DNA from 2 places in the Serinicoccus shuyuelongi genome. Region 2 is predicted to be linked to the other one. Evidence: predicted binding sites of a transcription regulator. Region 2 holds the regulator's gene; the other holds the start of a gene.
What was found. Region 2 encodes HrcA, which represses chaperone genes, less so after heat shock. Its sites were predicted from a motif close to TTNGCACTCGNNNNNNNCGAGTGCNAA; they were not measured.
Positions count from the first base shown of each region.

Region 1: the regulator HrcA is predicted to act here: its motif matches at 1,965-1,991, upstream of groL (chaperonin GroEL).

Region 1 is NZ_JBJFZU010000013.1:91,434-98,791, reverse strand. It holds gene groL (chaperonin GroEL) at 213-1,844, opposite strand; gene ACI3EY_RS15245 (MBL fold metallo-hydrolase) at 2,081-2,929, opposite strand; gene ACI3EY_RS15240 (universal stress protein) at 3,086-3,532, shown strand; gene ACI3EY_RS15235 (sodium:solute symporter family transporter) at 3,529-5,190, shown strand; gene ACI3EY_RS15230 (formate--tetrahydrofolate ligase) at 5,218-6,885, opposite strand; gene ACI3EY_RS15225 (DUF3263 domain-containing protein) at 6,935-7,225, opposite strand; gene ACI3EY_RS15220 (uracil-DNA glycosylase) at 7,343-7,358, shown strand, end outside.
Region 2 is NZ_JBJFZU010000006.1:99,188-106,545, forward strand. It holds gene ACI3EY_RS09625 (MFS transporter) at 1-270, opposite strand, end outside; gene ACI3EY_RS09630 (16S rRNA (uracil(1498)-N(3))-methyltransferase) at 267-998, opposite strand; gene dnaJ (molecular chaperone DnaJ) at 1,003-2,121, opposite strand; gene hrcA (heat-inducible transcriptional repressor HrcA) at 2,214-3,233, opposite strand; gene fumC (class II fumarate hydratase) at 3,351-4,763, opposite strand; gene ACI3EY_RS09650 (DUF3097 family protein) at 4,788-5,660, shown strand; gene ACI3EY_RS09655 (DUF4870 domain-containing protein) at 5,666-6,091, shown strand; gene hemW (radical SAM family heme chaperone HemW) at 6,115-7,338, opposite strand.

The DNA of each region.
Region 1 (7,358 bases), on a different contig from region 2:
GGTGCGCCGGTGCCGCGTCCGGGTCGAGCGCCCCACCAGTGCGGCGAGGCGGTGGCACCCGCCGTGACGGGTGCCCCCTCCACCCCGGGAGAGACCTCGCCGCCGCTCCCCGGGCAACGCCGACGGGGCGGCCCCTCGTGAAGAGGGACCGCCCCGTCGGTCGTGGTCCGCCCGCGAGCAACGCGGGCGTGCTCGGATCCGACCCGGGTGGGTCAGAAGTCCATGCCGCCCATGCCACCCATGCCGCCGTCACCGGCCGGCATGGCCGGGGTCTTCTCCGGCTTGTCGGCGATGACTGCCTCGGTGGTCAGGAACAGCGCGGCGATGGAGGCCGCGTTCTGCAGGGCAGAACGGGTCACCTTCACCGGGTCGGCGACGCCGAAGCCCAGCATGTCGCCGTACTCGCCGGTCGCGGCGTTGAGGCCGTGACCCGGGGTCAGGTTGCGCACCTTCTCCGCCACGACGCCACCCTCGAGACCGGCGTTGATCGCGATCTGCTTGAGCGGGGCCTCGATGGCGACCTTGACGATGTTGGCGCCGGTGGCCTCGTCACCCGTGAGCGAGAGACCCTCGAAGGCCGTGGACGCCTGGATGAGAGCCACGCCACCACCGGCGACGATGCCCTCCTCGACCGCGGCCTTGGCGTTGCGGACGGCGTCCTCGATGCGGTGCTTGCGCTCCTTGAGCTCGACCTCGGTCGCCGCGCCCGCCTTGATGACGGCCACGCCACCGGCCAGCTTGGCCAGGCGCTCCTGCAGCTTCTCGCGGTCGTAGTCCGAGTCCGAGTTGTCGATCTCGTTGCGGATCTGCGCGACCCGGCCGGCGATCTGGTCGGCGTCGCCGCCGCCCTCGACGATGGTGGTCTCGTCCTTGGTGACCACGACCTTGCGGGCGGTGCCCAGCATGTCGAGCTCGGCGGTCTCCAGCTTGAGACCGACCTCCTCGGAGATGACCTGGCCACCGGTGAGGATGGCGATGTCGGCCAGCATGGCCTTGCGCCGGTCACCGAAGCCCGGGGCCTTGACGGCCACGGACTTGAAGTTGCCGCGGATCTTGTTGACCACCAGGGTCGCCAGGCCTTCGCCCTCGACGTCCTCGGAGATGATCATCAGCGGCTTGCCGGACTGCATGACCTTCTCCAGCAGCGGGAGCAGGTCCTTGACCGAGGAGATCTTGGAGTTCACGACCAGCACGTAGGCGTCCTCCAGGACGGCCTCCATGCGCTCGGTGTCGGTCACGAAGTAGGGGCTGATGTAGCCCTTGTCGAACCGCATACCCTCGGTGAGCTCGAGCTCCAGGCCGAAGGTGTTGGACTCCTCGACGGTGATGACACCCTCGTTGCCGACCTTGTCCATGGCCTCGGCGATCATCTCGCCGATCTCGGTGTCGGCCGCGGAGATGCTCGCGGACTGCGCGATCTGCTCCTTGGTGTCGACCTCCTTCGCCATGGACAGCAGGCTGTCGTTGACCGCCTTGACGGCGACCTCGATGCCCCGCTTCAGGGCCATCGGGTTCGCGCCGGCCGCGACGTTGCGCAGCCCCTCGCGAACCATGGCCTGGGCGAGGACGGTCGCGGTGGTGGTGCCGTCACCAGCGACGTCATCGGTCTTCTTCGCGACCTCCTTGACCAGCTCGGCGCCGATCTTCTCGTAGGGGTCCTCGAGCTCGATCTCCTTGGCGATGCTCACACCATCGTTGGTGATGGTGGGGGCTCCCCACTTCTTCTCGAGCACGACGTTGCGGCCCTTGGGGCCGAGGGTCACCTTCACGGCGTCGGCAAGGGTGTTCATACCCTTTTCGAGCCCGCGGCGAGCCTCCTCGTCGAAAGCAATGGTCTTGGCCATCTGCGCTGTTTCCTCCACACGTGGACGAAATGGATGACCGGGTGCCGCCCGCGACGGACGAGCCGGATCGCCGGGGCTCCTGTCGCCTCGGCTCCCGACCCTCGGCAAGCCGGTCGGTTGTTATCACTCTCGGGGTGAGAGTGCTAGGTCCATGATGAGCACTCGACACCCCCGAGTGCAAATACGCCGCCCGGCAGGTCGCCGGACCGGCCCCGGCGAGAGGGTGCGCGCACCCCTCAGGAGGTCGGTCCGGACCTCAGCTCCAGGGCCCGCACCGCCGCCTGACGCAGGGTGTGGTCCTCCAGGCCGAGGCCTCTGGCGGCGCTGGCGAGCGCGTCGACCCCGGTGGGTCGGCCGGCGAGCACCTCGGTGAACGTCTCCGCGAGCCGACCCAGCAGGGCGGCCTGCTCCTGCACGAAGGACCGGTCGACCACCCGGCCGTGGCCGGGCACCCAGGTCTCGGACAGCACGCCGGCGGGCCGTTCCAGCAGTGCATGCAGGGTGGCGGCCCACTCCATCGGGAAGGCGTCCTCCATGGCCGGGTCCGCGCCCTCCTCCACCAGGTCCCCGGCGAAGACCACCCCGGCGTCCGGGACGGCGACCGCCAGGTCGTGGTCGGTATGCCCCCGGCCGGCGTAGAGCAGCTCCACCTCGCGCCCGCCCAGGTCGATGGCGGTGTCCTCCTCGACGAGGTAGAACGGCAGCACGATCTCGGTGGCCTCGACGTCCCGGGCGATCTCCTCGCGGTCCGTGCTGCGCAGGTGCTCGACCACCTGGCGCCGCTGGTGCTCACCGGTGCGGAGCAGGTCGTCGGCGGCACCGGAGTGGGCGTAGATCTGCGAGTCGCGGAAGGCGGCGTTGCCGAAGCAGTGGTCGAAGTGCGCGTGCGTGTTGACCACCACCAGCTCGAGGTCGGTGATCTCCCGGACGGCCCGGAGCAGGTCGCTGCCCTGCCGGTGGAAGCTCCGGGTGTCCACGACCAGGGCCCGCTGCTCCCCCACCACCAGGCCGCAGTTGAGCTTCAGCTCCTCGTGCCGGCGCACGTGCACACCGGGTGCCACCTCACGCCAGGACACCTCGCTCATGCCCCGCAGTCTAGGTGCCGGTCGTTTCCGGGCCGTTGCGCCGCGGGGGGCACACGCCGAACTCACCCGTGGGGGTGAACTTGCCGTCCGACCCTTGCGCAGGCCCGGCGCCCCACCCAGGATGATCTGCACGTCACCGCCGACAGGAACACGGTCATGCCTTTCCCTGAGCGCATCCTCCTCGCCACCGACGGGTCGACCAGCGCCACGCTGGCCGGCCGACGGGTCGCCCAGCTCGCCGCCGACACCGGCGCCGAGGTGCACGTCCTGCACGTCGCCCTGGTCTCCACCTGGACCACCCCCGCGCCGCTGGGACCGGCCCAGCGGGAACGGATCCTCGCTGAGGCGCATACCGTGCTGGCGGCCGCCGTGCTCGAGCTCGAGGAGGCCGGGGTGGATGTGGCGTCCGGCACCGTGCGGACCGGGCGGGCCACCGAGCAGATCCTGCTCCGCCGCGGCGAGCTCGAGGCAGACCTGGTCGTCATCGGCCACCGCGGGCAGAACGCCCTGACCCGGGCCCTGCTCGGCAACGACGCCGAGCAGGTGGTGCGGCACGCCCCCTGTGCCGTGCTGGTGGTCCGGGACGAGGAGGGCCGCCGATGATCTCCGACGTGCTGCTGCCGATGTCCGCCGGTGGCAGCACCCCCGACTTCACCGTGCGCGCGCTCGACCTGTCGGTGATCATCGCCTACCTGGTGCTGAGCAGGATCATCCCGCTGGTCGCGCAGTCCCGGATGAAGAAGAAGGCCAAGGCCGGCGGCAAGGAGACGGACGAGTCCGAGGACTACTTCCTCGGCGGCCGCAACTTCCTGTGGCCCTTCGTCGGCCTGTCCCTGGTCGCCACCAACATGTCCGGCGCCACCTTCGTCGGGCTGGCCGGCGGGGCCTACGAGCAGGGCATCTCGATCTTCGCCTACGAGTGGATGTCGGCCGTCATCCTGGTCATCTTCATCTTCTTCATCCTCCCGTTCTACCTGCGCTCCAAGGTCTTCACGCTGCCGGAGTACCTGGAGCAGCGCTACGACCGGCGCTCCCGGATGGCGTTCGCGGGCTTCAACCTCTTCGCCAACATGTTCATCGACATGGCCGCGGCCCTCTTCGCGGGCGCGGTCGTCGTCAAGGTGCTCTACCCGGACGTCCCGATGCTCGTGTCGGTGGCGGTGCTGGCGCTGCTGGCTGCCGTCTACACCGTCATCGGGGGCCTGGGCGCGGTCATCATCAGCGACTCCATCCAGGCGACGGTGACGCTGATCGGCGGCGTCATCGTGCTGATCGCCACCTTCAACGCCGTCGGCTCCTGGGACGCGGTCACCGAGGCGGCGGGCGAGGAGCGGATGAGCCTCATCCTGCCCGCCGACAACCCGGACCTGCCCTGGCCCGGGCTGATCACCGGGGTCCTGGTCATCGGCCTGTACTACTGGACCACCAACCAGCTGGTGGTCCAGCGCACGCTGGGCGCCAAGTCCCTGGACCACGGGCGCTGGGGCTCGCTGCTGGCCGGCTTCATCAAGCTGGCCTTCCTCTTCCTGTTCATCCTGCCGGGCGTGATGGCCCTGGCGATCTACCCCGAGCTGGACGACCCGGACACCGTCTTCCCGACCCTGGTCTTCGACCTGCTCCCGGTGGGTGTCCGCGGCCTGATCCTGGCCGCCGTGATCGCGGCGATCACCTCGACCGTCGACTCCATCCTCAACTCCGCCTCGACGATCGTCACGATGGACTTCGTCAAGACCTTGCGGCCGGACACCTCGCAGCGCGGACTGGTCTTCAGCGGCCGGGTGGCGACGGTGGTGGCGCTGGTGGTGGCCATCGCGTGGGCACCCTTCATCGCCCAGTTCGACACCCTCTACGAGTACCTGCAGTCGGTGCTGTCGTTCCTGGTGCCACCGGTGGTGGCGGTCTTCCTGGTCGGCATCGCCTCCAAGCGGATCAGCGCGACCGCGGCCTTCGTCACCCTGGTCGTGGTGCAGCCGCTCGGGCTGCTGGCCTTCATCCTCACCCAGGTGGTGCCGGAGGAGCCGACCATCCAGTTCCTGTATGCCGCCGGCCTCAGCCTGGCGCTCTCGGTGGTGATGCTGGTCGTGATCAGCATCCTGGGGCCCTCGCCGGACGAGTCCAAGACCAAGGAGCTCACCTGGAAGAAGGACTACTGGACCGAGGAGACCGCGGCCCTGAAGGGTGTCCCGGTATGGGCCAACTACCGGCTCATCTCGGTGGTGCTGCTGCTCACCACGGCCGGGATCGTCATCGCCTTCGCGTGAGGCTTCTGACCTACGTGAGCACCTTGCTCAGCTGAGGCCGGTGATGGTGCCGTCCTCGGCGATGTCCATGCCGTTCGCGGCAGGCACCCTGGGCAGCCCGGGCATGCGCATGATGTCGCCGGTCATCGCCACCACGAACCCGGCCCCGGCGTTGACCACCAGCTCGCGCACGGTGATCGCGAAACCGCGGGGCGCACCCAGCAGGGTGGGGTCGTCCGAGAAGGAGTACTGGGTCTTCGCCATGCAGACCGGCAGGTGGGCATACCCCTCCTGGGTCAACTGCTGCAGCTGGGTCCGGGCGGTGGCGGTGAGCTCGACCCGGTCGGCGCGGTAGATCTCGGTGGCGACCCGTTCGATCTTGGCGAGGATGTCCTCGGCGGCGTCGTAGAGCGGGGCGAAGCTGTTCGGCTGCTCGCACAGCCGGACCACCTGTCGGGCCAGGTCCTCCCCGCCGGCTCCCCCGTGCGCGAAGACCTCGGAGAGGGCCACCTCCGCGCCGACCTGGGCGCAGCGCTGCCGCACCAGGTCCAGCTCGGCGTCGGTGTCGCTGGGGAACCGGTTCAGCGCGACCATCACCGGCAGGCCGTACTTCTGCACGTTCTCCAGGTGCTGCTCGAGGTTGGCCAGCCCGGTGCCCAACGCCTCCAGGTCCTCGGTGGCCAGGTCGTCCTTGTGCTGGCCCCCACCCTTCTTGAGGGCCCGGACGGTGGCGACCAGGACGACCGCGTCCGGACGCAGCCCACCCACCGGGCAGACGATGTCGAAGAACTTCTCGGCGCCCAGGTCCGCGCCGAACCCGGCCTCGGTGACCACGTAGTCGGCGAGCTTCAGCGCCGTCCGGGTGGCCAGCACCGAGTTGGCCCCGTGCGCGATGTTGGCGAACGGTCCGCCGTGGATGATCGCCGGGGTGTTCTCCAGGGTCTGCACCAGGTTCGGCTTGACGGCGTCCTTCATCAGCATCGCCATCGCGCCGGGCGCCTCCAGCTGGGCGGCGGTGACCGGCTCCTTGTCGTAGGTGTGCCCCACGATGATCCGGCTGAAGCGCTCCTTGAGGTCCTCCAGCCCGGTGGCCAGGCACAGGGCCGCCATGATCTCGCTGGCCACGGTGATCTCGAAGCCGGACTCGCGGACCACCCCGTCGCCCTTGCCCCCCATCCCGACGACGATGTTGCGCAGCGCCCGGTCGTTCATGTCGAGCACCCGCTTCCAGGCGATCCGCTTGGGGTCCAGACGCAACGGGTTGCCCTGGTGCAGGGAGTTGTCCACCAGCGCGGCGAGCAGGTTGTGCGCCGAGGTGATGGCGTGGAAGTCGCCGGTGAAGTGCAGGTTGATGTCGTCCATCGGGACCACCTGGGCGTAGCCGCCGCCGGCCGCCCCGCCCTTCATCCCGAAGCACGGCCCCAAGGAGGGCTCGCGCAGGGTGGTCATCGCCTTCACGCCGATCCGGTTCAGCGCCATCGACAGACCCACGTTGGTGGTGGTCTTGCCCTCACCCGCAGCCGTCGGGTTGATCGCCGTGACCAGGATCAGCTTGCCGTCCGGGGTGTCCGCGAGGCGGTCCAGCACGCCCAGGGAGACCTTGGCCTTGTCGTGCCCGTAGGGCTCGACCTCCCCCGGGTCCAGGCCTAGCGCGTCGGCGATCTCGGAGATTGGTCGCAGCGAGGCTCCCTGAGCGATCTGCACATCGGTCAACATCCGGTGGCCTCCTTGCCAGCGACGACGTCGAGGGAACCCTACAAGCAGGTCAGCTCTCGATGCCCAGACGACGCATCGAGCGGGAGCGCTGCCGACGGGAACGGTCCCGGCGCAAGCGCTTGATCAGCAGCGGCTTGTGGGCCAGCGCGGACTCGCTGTCGATCAGCTGGTTGAGGATCTGGTAGTACCGGGTGGCGCTGAGGTCGAAGAGGTCCTTGATGCCCTGCTCCTTGGATCCGGCGTAGGTCCAGTGCCGGTTCTCGAAGTCGAGGATCTCCCGGTCCCGCTCGGACAGGTCCGGGGAGGTGTCGACCTGCTGCGCACGCGTGGCAGCGCCCATGGTGAAGTCCTCTCGCCGCGTCGGCCCGATCAGATGCGTCGTCAGTCTACGACACGGGAACTACAGGCGTGTCATTCCGGCGTCGCCGGTCGCGCCACGGCCGCATACCCTGGATCCATGAGCCCCACCCCGC
Region 2 (7,358 bases):
GACCACGCTGGGGCGCGGTCCCTGACGGTCGGCCCACCAGCCGCCGACGACCATCCCCACCACGCTCGCGGCGACGGTCGCGCCGAAGGCCATGTTGTAGAGGTGGTAGCCGTCCAGGGCCGCGGCGACGGTCGGCATCGCTGCGCCGACGGCGATGTACTCCAGCGCGAAGAGGGCGATCAGCGCGGTGGCACCGACCGAGGCGCTACGGATGCCCGGTGCGAAGATGTCGCGGCTGCGCGGGCGGGCCTCGGGCTGCTGCCCGGTCACCGCCACCTCGTGGTGGAGTTCAGCACGGCCAGCGCGGCCGGACCGGCGGTCGAGGTGCGCAGCACGGTGCTCCCGAGCCGCACCGGGTATGCCCCCGCCCCGGTCAGGGCGTCCAGCTCGTCCGGCGAGACGCCCCCCTCCGGGCCGACCACCAGCAGCACCTCCCCCGCCTCGGGCAGCGGCACGTCCGACAGCGGGCGGGTCGCCTCCTCGTGCAGCACCAGGGCCAGGTCCGCGGTCTGCACCCGCTCCAGCAGGGCGGACAGCTCCACCGTCTCCCCCAGCACCGGGACCCGCAGCCGGCGGGACTGCTTGGTCGCGGCCCGCAGGACCTGCTCCCACCGGCGGGCCGCCTTGACGCCCCGGTCCCCACGCCAGCGGACCACGCTGCGGCCGGCCTGCCAGGGCACCACCTCGTCCACGTCGAGCTCGGTCGCCGCCTCGATGGCCTGGTGGTCCCGGTCCCCCTTCGCCAGGGCCTGCACCAGCACCAGCCTGAGGGCCGGCGCCGGGGAGTCGAGGCGGTCGAGCACCACCAGGTCGGCCTCTCCCGGGCGCACCGCCTCGACCCGGCAGAGCGCGCCGCTGCCCTGGCCGTCGGCGACGAGCACCTGCTCACCGGCGCGGATCCGCTGCACGGTGACGGCGTGCCGCCCCTCGTCCCCCCCGAGCAGCAACTCGTCCGCCCGGAGCGACCCGGGATCGACCAGGAACAGCGGTGCACTCATCTGGTCAGCGACCCCGCAGGGCGTCCCAGAGGCTGTGCTTGCGGGAGTGGGCGCTGCCCATCCGCCCGGTCGGCACCGACTCACCTCGGCTCTCGGCGAGCTGGGCGAGCAGGTCGCGCTGGGTGTCGGTGAGCCTGGTCGGCACCTTCACGTCGAGGTGGACGACGAGGTCCCCACGCCCCTGGCCGCGCAGGTGGGTGACGCCCTTCTCGTCGAGCCGGATCGTCTGGCCGGGCTGGGTGCCGGCCCGCAGGTCGACCTCGACCGGCCCGTCCAGGGTCTCGACGGGGAGGGTGACCCCCAGGGCGGCCGCGGTCATCGGCACCTCCAGGGTGCAGTGCAGGTCGTCGCCCTGGCGCTGGAAGGTGTCGTGCGCCTCGACGGCGATCTCGACGTAGAGGTCCCCGGCGTCGCCGCCGAACGGTCCGACCTCGCCCTCGCCGGCGAGCGCGATCCGGGTGCCGGAGTCGACGCCGCCGGGCACCTTGAGGGTGAGGTCGCGACGGGTCCGCACGCGCCCCTCCCCGGAGCAGTCGAAGCAGGGGTGCTCGATGACGTCGCCGTAGCCGCGGCAGGCCTGGCAGGGACGGGAGGTCATCACCTGACCGAGGAAGGAGCGCTGCACCTGCTGCACCTCGCCGCGTCCGCTGCACACGTCGCACGTGCGGGTGCCGCTGCCCGGCTGGGCGCCGGCCCCGGTGCAGGTGCTGCAGACCACCGCGGTGTCGATCTGCAGGGTCTGCTCGCCGCCGAAGACGGCGGTCGCCAGGTCGATGTCGAGGCGGACCAGCGCGTCGTGGCCACGCTGGACCCGGCCGCGGGGGCCGCGGGTGCCCGCGGAGGTGCCGCCGAAGAAGGCGTCCATGATGTCGCTGAAGGTGAAGCCCTGGCCGTAGCCGCCGGTGGCCCCGCCGTAGGGGTCCTGGCCGCGGTCGTAGGAGGCGCGCTTGGCCTGGTCGCCGAGCACGTCGTAGGCCTGGCTGACCCGCTTGAACTCGGCCTCCGCCTCGGCCCCGGGGTTCACGTCCGGGTGCAGCTGGCGGGCCTTCTTGCGGTAGGCCTTCTTGATCTCCTCGGCAGAGGCCTCGCGGGAGACTCCGAGGTCGGTGTAGTAGTCATTCACGGGGTGGCATGTCCTTGGGGTTGCGTAACGGTCAACAGGTCAGGTCCGCACTCGTCAACGGTGCGTGCTTCTCGGGTATGCCGTGAGGTTGCTCACCCGTCGAGCATGTCGGCGACGTAGTGGGCGACGGCACGGACGGTGGCCATCGTCTGCGGGTAGTCCATCCGGGTCGGGCCGACGACACCGAGGCCGCCCGCCGTCCCGTAGGTGGTGGCGATGACGGAGGTGGTGCGCAACGGCTCGTAGGGGTTCTCCGCACCGATCGCGACGGCCACCGCCTCGGTCCGGTCGACGGTTGCCATGCTGCCCATCAACCGGAGCAGCACCACGTGCTCCTCGAGCGCCTCCAGCACCTGGGACAGCGAGGTCGGGAAGTCGCTGCCCACCCGGGCCAGGTTGGCGGTGCCGGCCAGAGCGACCCGCTCCTCGGCACGCTCCTGCGCCGCCAGGGTCAGCGCGTCCACGACGGTGCGGGCCAGCTCGGCGTCCGCCGGGGCGACCCGCTCGTCGGCGTCGGCCAGGCGGGCGCCCACCTCGTTCAACCGCTGCCCGACGGACAGCTCGTTGACGACGCCGCGCAGCTGGGCCACCACGTCCGGGTCCCCGGTCAGGTCGCGTCCGACGTCGACCACCCGCTGCTCGACCCGCCCGGTGTCGACGATGAGGACGATCATCAGCCGGGTGCCCCCGACCGGGACCAGCTCGACGTGCCGCACCGCCGACCGGGACAGCCGGGGGTACTGCATGACGGCCACCTGCTGGGTCAGGCTGGAGAGCAGCCGGGTGGTGCGGGAGACCACGTCGTCCAGGTCGACCGCGCCGTCCAGGAAGCGGGCGATCGCGGCCCGCTCGGCCCGGGTCATCGGCTTGATCTGCTGCAGCCGGTCCACGAACATCCGGTAGCCGGCGTCGGTGGGCACCCGGCCCGCGCTGGTGTGCGGCGCGGTGATCAGGCCTTCCTCCTCGAGCACGGCCATGTCGTTGCGGACGGTGGCCGCGGAGACCCCCAGCTGGTGGCGCTCCAGCAGGGACCGGGACCCGACCGGCTCGGAGGTGCGCACGTAGTCCTGCACGATGGCGCGGAGCACCTCGAGCCTGCGGTCGTCGCTCATCGTTCTCCCTCCTGGCCGGTCGGCGTGGCGCTGCTGGCACTCGTCATTCCCGAGTGCCAGTCTACCCGTTCGGGGGTCCGGCACCCGGAGCCCCGCGTCCGACCGGGCGAGCGGCGGTCAGTCGACCGCCCGCGGGTGGGTCATGTCGGCCGGCACCACCCAGGCGTCGAACTGCTCGCCGGTCAGCAGACCGCTGTCCAGCGCCGCCTCGCGCAGCGTCAGTCCCTGCCGGTGCGCGGTCTTGGCGATCGCAGCCGCGGCGTCGTAGCCGATGTGGGGGTTCAGCGCGGTCACCAGCATGAGGTTGCGGGCGAGGTTCTCCTCGATCTTGGCGGTGTGCGGCTCGATCCCGGACGCGCAGTGCTCGTCGAAGCTGCGGCAGCCGTCGGCGATCAGCCGGATCGACTCCAGCACGGCGTGCGCCATCACCGGCTTGAAGACGTTGAGCTGGAAGTTGCCCTGGGTGCCGGCGAAGGCCACGCAGGCGTCGTTGCCGAAGACCCGGGTGACGACCATGGTGAGCGCCTCGGACTGGGTCGGGTTCACCTTGCCGGGCATGATGCTCGAGCCCGGCTCGTTCTCCGGGATGGTGATCTCGCCGATCCCGGTCCGCGGCCCGCTGGCAAGCCAGCGCACATCGTTGGCGATCTTCATCAGGGCGCCGGACAGGGTGCGCAGCGCGGCGCTGACCGCGACCAGCTCGTCGTGCGCCGACAGCGAGGCGAAGTGGTCGGGGGCCACGGCGAAGTCCTGACCGGTCTCCTGCGCGATGTAGGCCGCGCACGCAGTACCGAAGTCGGGGTGCGCGTTCAGGCCGGTGCCGACCGCGGTGCCACCGATCGCCAGCCGCAGCACCCCGGTGTGCGCGTGCCGCACCTGCTCCAGGCCGAAGTCGAGCTGGGCCACCCAACCGCCGATCTCCTGGCCGAGGGTGAGCGGGGTGGCGTCCTGCAGGTGGGTGCGTCCGGTCTTGACCACGTCGGAGAACTCCTCCGCCTTGGCAGCCAGCGTGTCCCGCAGCTGCTCGACCGGGGCGTACAAGCGCTCGCTCAGCTCCAGGGCCACGGCCACGTGCATGGCGGTCGGGAAGGTGTCGTTGCTGCTCTGGCCACGGTTGACGTGGTCGTTCGGGTGGACGGTGCGTTCGGCGGAGAGCTCGCCGGTGAGGATCTCGTCGGCGCGGTGCGCGATCACCTCGTTGCTGTTCATGTTGCTCTGGGTGCCGCTGCCGGTCTGGAAGACGACCAGCGGGAAGTGCTCGTCCAGCTCGCCGCGCACGACCTCGTCCGCCGCCTGGACCAGGGCTGCCCGCGCCCGCTCGTCGAGGGCGTCCAGCTCTCCCAGGTCGGCGTTGGCCCGGGCCGCGGACTTCTTCAGCACCCCGAGGGCGCGGATCATCGGCCGACCCCACACGAAGGCGTCACGGCCGATGTCGAAGTTGCCGAGGCTGCGCTGCGTCTGCGCTCCCCAGTAGCGGTCGGCGGCCACCTCGACGGGGCCCATGCTGTCCTTCTCGGTGCGGGTGCTCATGTGCAGACGGTACCGTCGGGCGGTGTGAGTGATCGCTACGGCACCGACGTCCTGGCCACCGACTGGCGCGCACCCCGGCGGGGTCGCGCCAGAGAGCTGGTCGCCGAGGCCGGGCTGGTGGTGGAGGACGTGCAGACCGGCTGGTGCGGCGCCGTGGTCGCGGTCGAGAAGGCCGGGGGTATGCAGGTGGTCCACCTCGAGGACCGCCGCGGCCGGCGCAAGGGTTTCCCGCTGGGGCCCGGCTTCCTGGTCGACGGCGCACCCGTGGTGCTCGTCCCGGACACCCGCGAACGGGCCGCGCAGGTGGCCGCTGCCGCCTCCGCCGCCGCCCGGACGGCCAGCGGTTCGGTCCGGGCCCAGGCGGCACCGGCGCGGGTGGCCAGCGGCTCCCGGATCTGGGTCGAGGGCAAGCACGACGCGGAGCTGGTGGAGAAGGTCTGGGGCGACGACCTGCGCGGCGAGGGGGTGGTCGTCGAGATGCTCAACGGCGTCGACGACCTGGCCGGGGAGATCCGCGGCTTCGGCCCGCACCGGGACGCCCGCCTCGGCATCCTGGTCGACCACCTGGTGCCGGGCACCAAGGAGAGCAGGATCGTGCAGGGTGCGGCCGGGCTGAGCCCGCACGTGCGCATCCTCGGCCACCCCTACGTCGACGTCTGGCAGTCGGTCAAGCCGGCCCGCCTGGGGTTGACCGCATGGCCCGTCATCGAGCGCGGCCGGTCCTGGAAGCACGGGATCCTGGCCGAGCTCGGCTGGCCGCACTCCAGCCAGACCGACGTGGCCCTGGGGTGGAAGAAGATCCTGTCCACCGTTCGTTCCTACAGCGACCTGGAACCGACGCTGCTCGCCAGCGTCGAAGAGTTGATCGACTTCGTCACCGTGCCACCCGAGGAGTGAGCCCCATGAGCCAGAACCCCTATCCCCCCAGCGGTCAGCAGCCGTACCCGAACCAGCCCGCCGGACGTCCGCAGGGCGAGGAGCGGACCATGATGCTGCTGGCCCACCTGTCCGCGCCGGTGGCGATGCTGATCAGCGTCGGCTGGTTGCCCTTCCTGGGCCCGTTGCTGATCTGGCTGTTCTACAAGGACCGGTCCGCGGCGGTGCGTACCGCCTCGGCCGGCGCCTTCAACTTCAACCTGAGCCTGACCATCGCCAGCGTGCTGCTCTGGATCAGCGTCATCTTCACCCTGGGCCTGGGCTTCCTGTGGGCCATCCCCGGCTGGATCCTGCTCTTCGTCATCCAGCTGTTCTGCCACATCAAGGGTGCGGTCCGCGCCTCCAACGGCGAGACCTACACCTACCCGTTCCAGCTGCGCCTGCTGAGCTGAGCCGCACCTCGTCGGTGCACCGCTCAGCCGGCCAGCAGGCGGTGCACCACGGTGTCGGCCAGCAGCCGACCGGCGCGGGTCAGCACCACGGTGCCCCGCACGGCGTCCCGTCCGTCCACCAGGCCCTCGGCGACCAGGCCGGCCACCGCCCGGCGGCCGGCCTGGTCCAGGTCCGCGACCGGGAGCCCGTCCCGCAGCCGCACCTGGAGCATCACCTGCTCCTCGTGCCGTTGCTCCCGCGTCAGCACCTCCCGCGCGTGCACCGGGGCGAGGCCCCGGGCGAGACGGTCGGCGTAGGCGCGAGGATGCTTGACGTTCCACCAGCGCACCCCGCCGACATGGCTGTGCGCACCGGGGCCGGCCCCCCACCAGTCGGCCCCCCGCCAGTACGCGAGGTTGTGCCGACACCGCCCTGCGTCCGCACGGGCCCAGTTAGAGATCTCGTACCACCGGTACCCGGCGGCGGCCAGCACCTCGTCGGCCAGCTCGTACTTGTCGGCCTCGTCGTCGTCGTCGGGGGCCGGGACCTCCCCGCGGCGCACCTGACCGTGCAGCCGGGTCCCCACCTCCACCACCAGCGCGTAGGCCGACACGTGGTCCGGCTCCAGGGCGACCGCGGCCTCCAGGCTGGTCCGCCAGTCCGCCAGCGACTCCCCCGGGGTCCCGTAGATGAGGTCCAGGCTGACCTGCATCCCGGCCGCCCGTACCGCCTGCACCGCGCGGGCGACACCGTCCGGGTCGTGGGTTCGGTCCAGGGTGCGCAGCACGTGCGGCACCGCGGACTGCATCCCGAGGCTGACCCGGGTGAAGCCCTGCTCCGCGAGCTGCGCGGCCACGGCCGGGGTGATGGTGTCCGGGTTCGCCTCGGTGGTGACCTCGGCGTCCGGCTCCAGGCCCCAGCGCGTGTCCACCGCCCGCACCAGCGAGCCGAGGGCGGCCGGGGACAGCATGGTGGGGGTGCCCCCACCGACGAAGACGGTCGACACCGGTGGCGGACCGGCGGGCGCGAGCACCCGCCCGGCGAGCTCGACCTCCGCCAGCGCCGCGGCCAGGAAACCCTCGGGCGCCCCGTCGTCGGCGAGCTCGGGCAGGGTGTAGGTGTTGAAGTCGCAGTAGCCGCAGCGGACCCGGCAGAAGGGCACGTGCAGGTAGACGGAGAAGGGGCGCGAGCGCATACCCTCCAGGGCCGCGGAGGGCAGGGACCCGTCCTCCGGCGCGGGGTCACCCGGGGGGAAGGCGGAGGGCATACCCCCAGTGTCCCACCGGT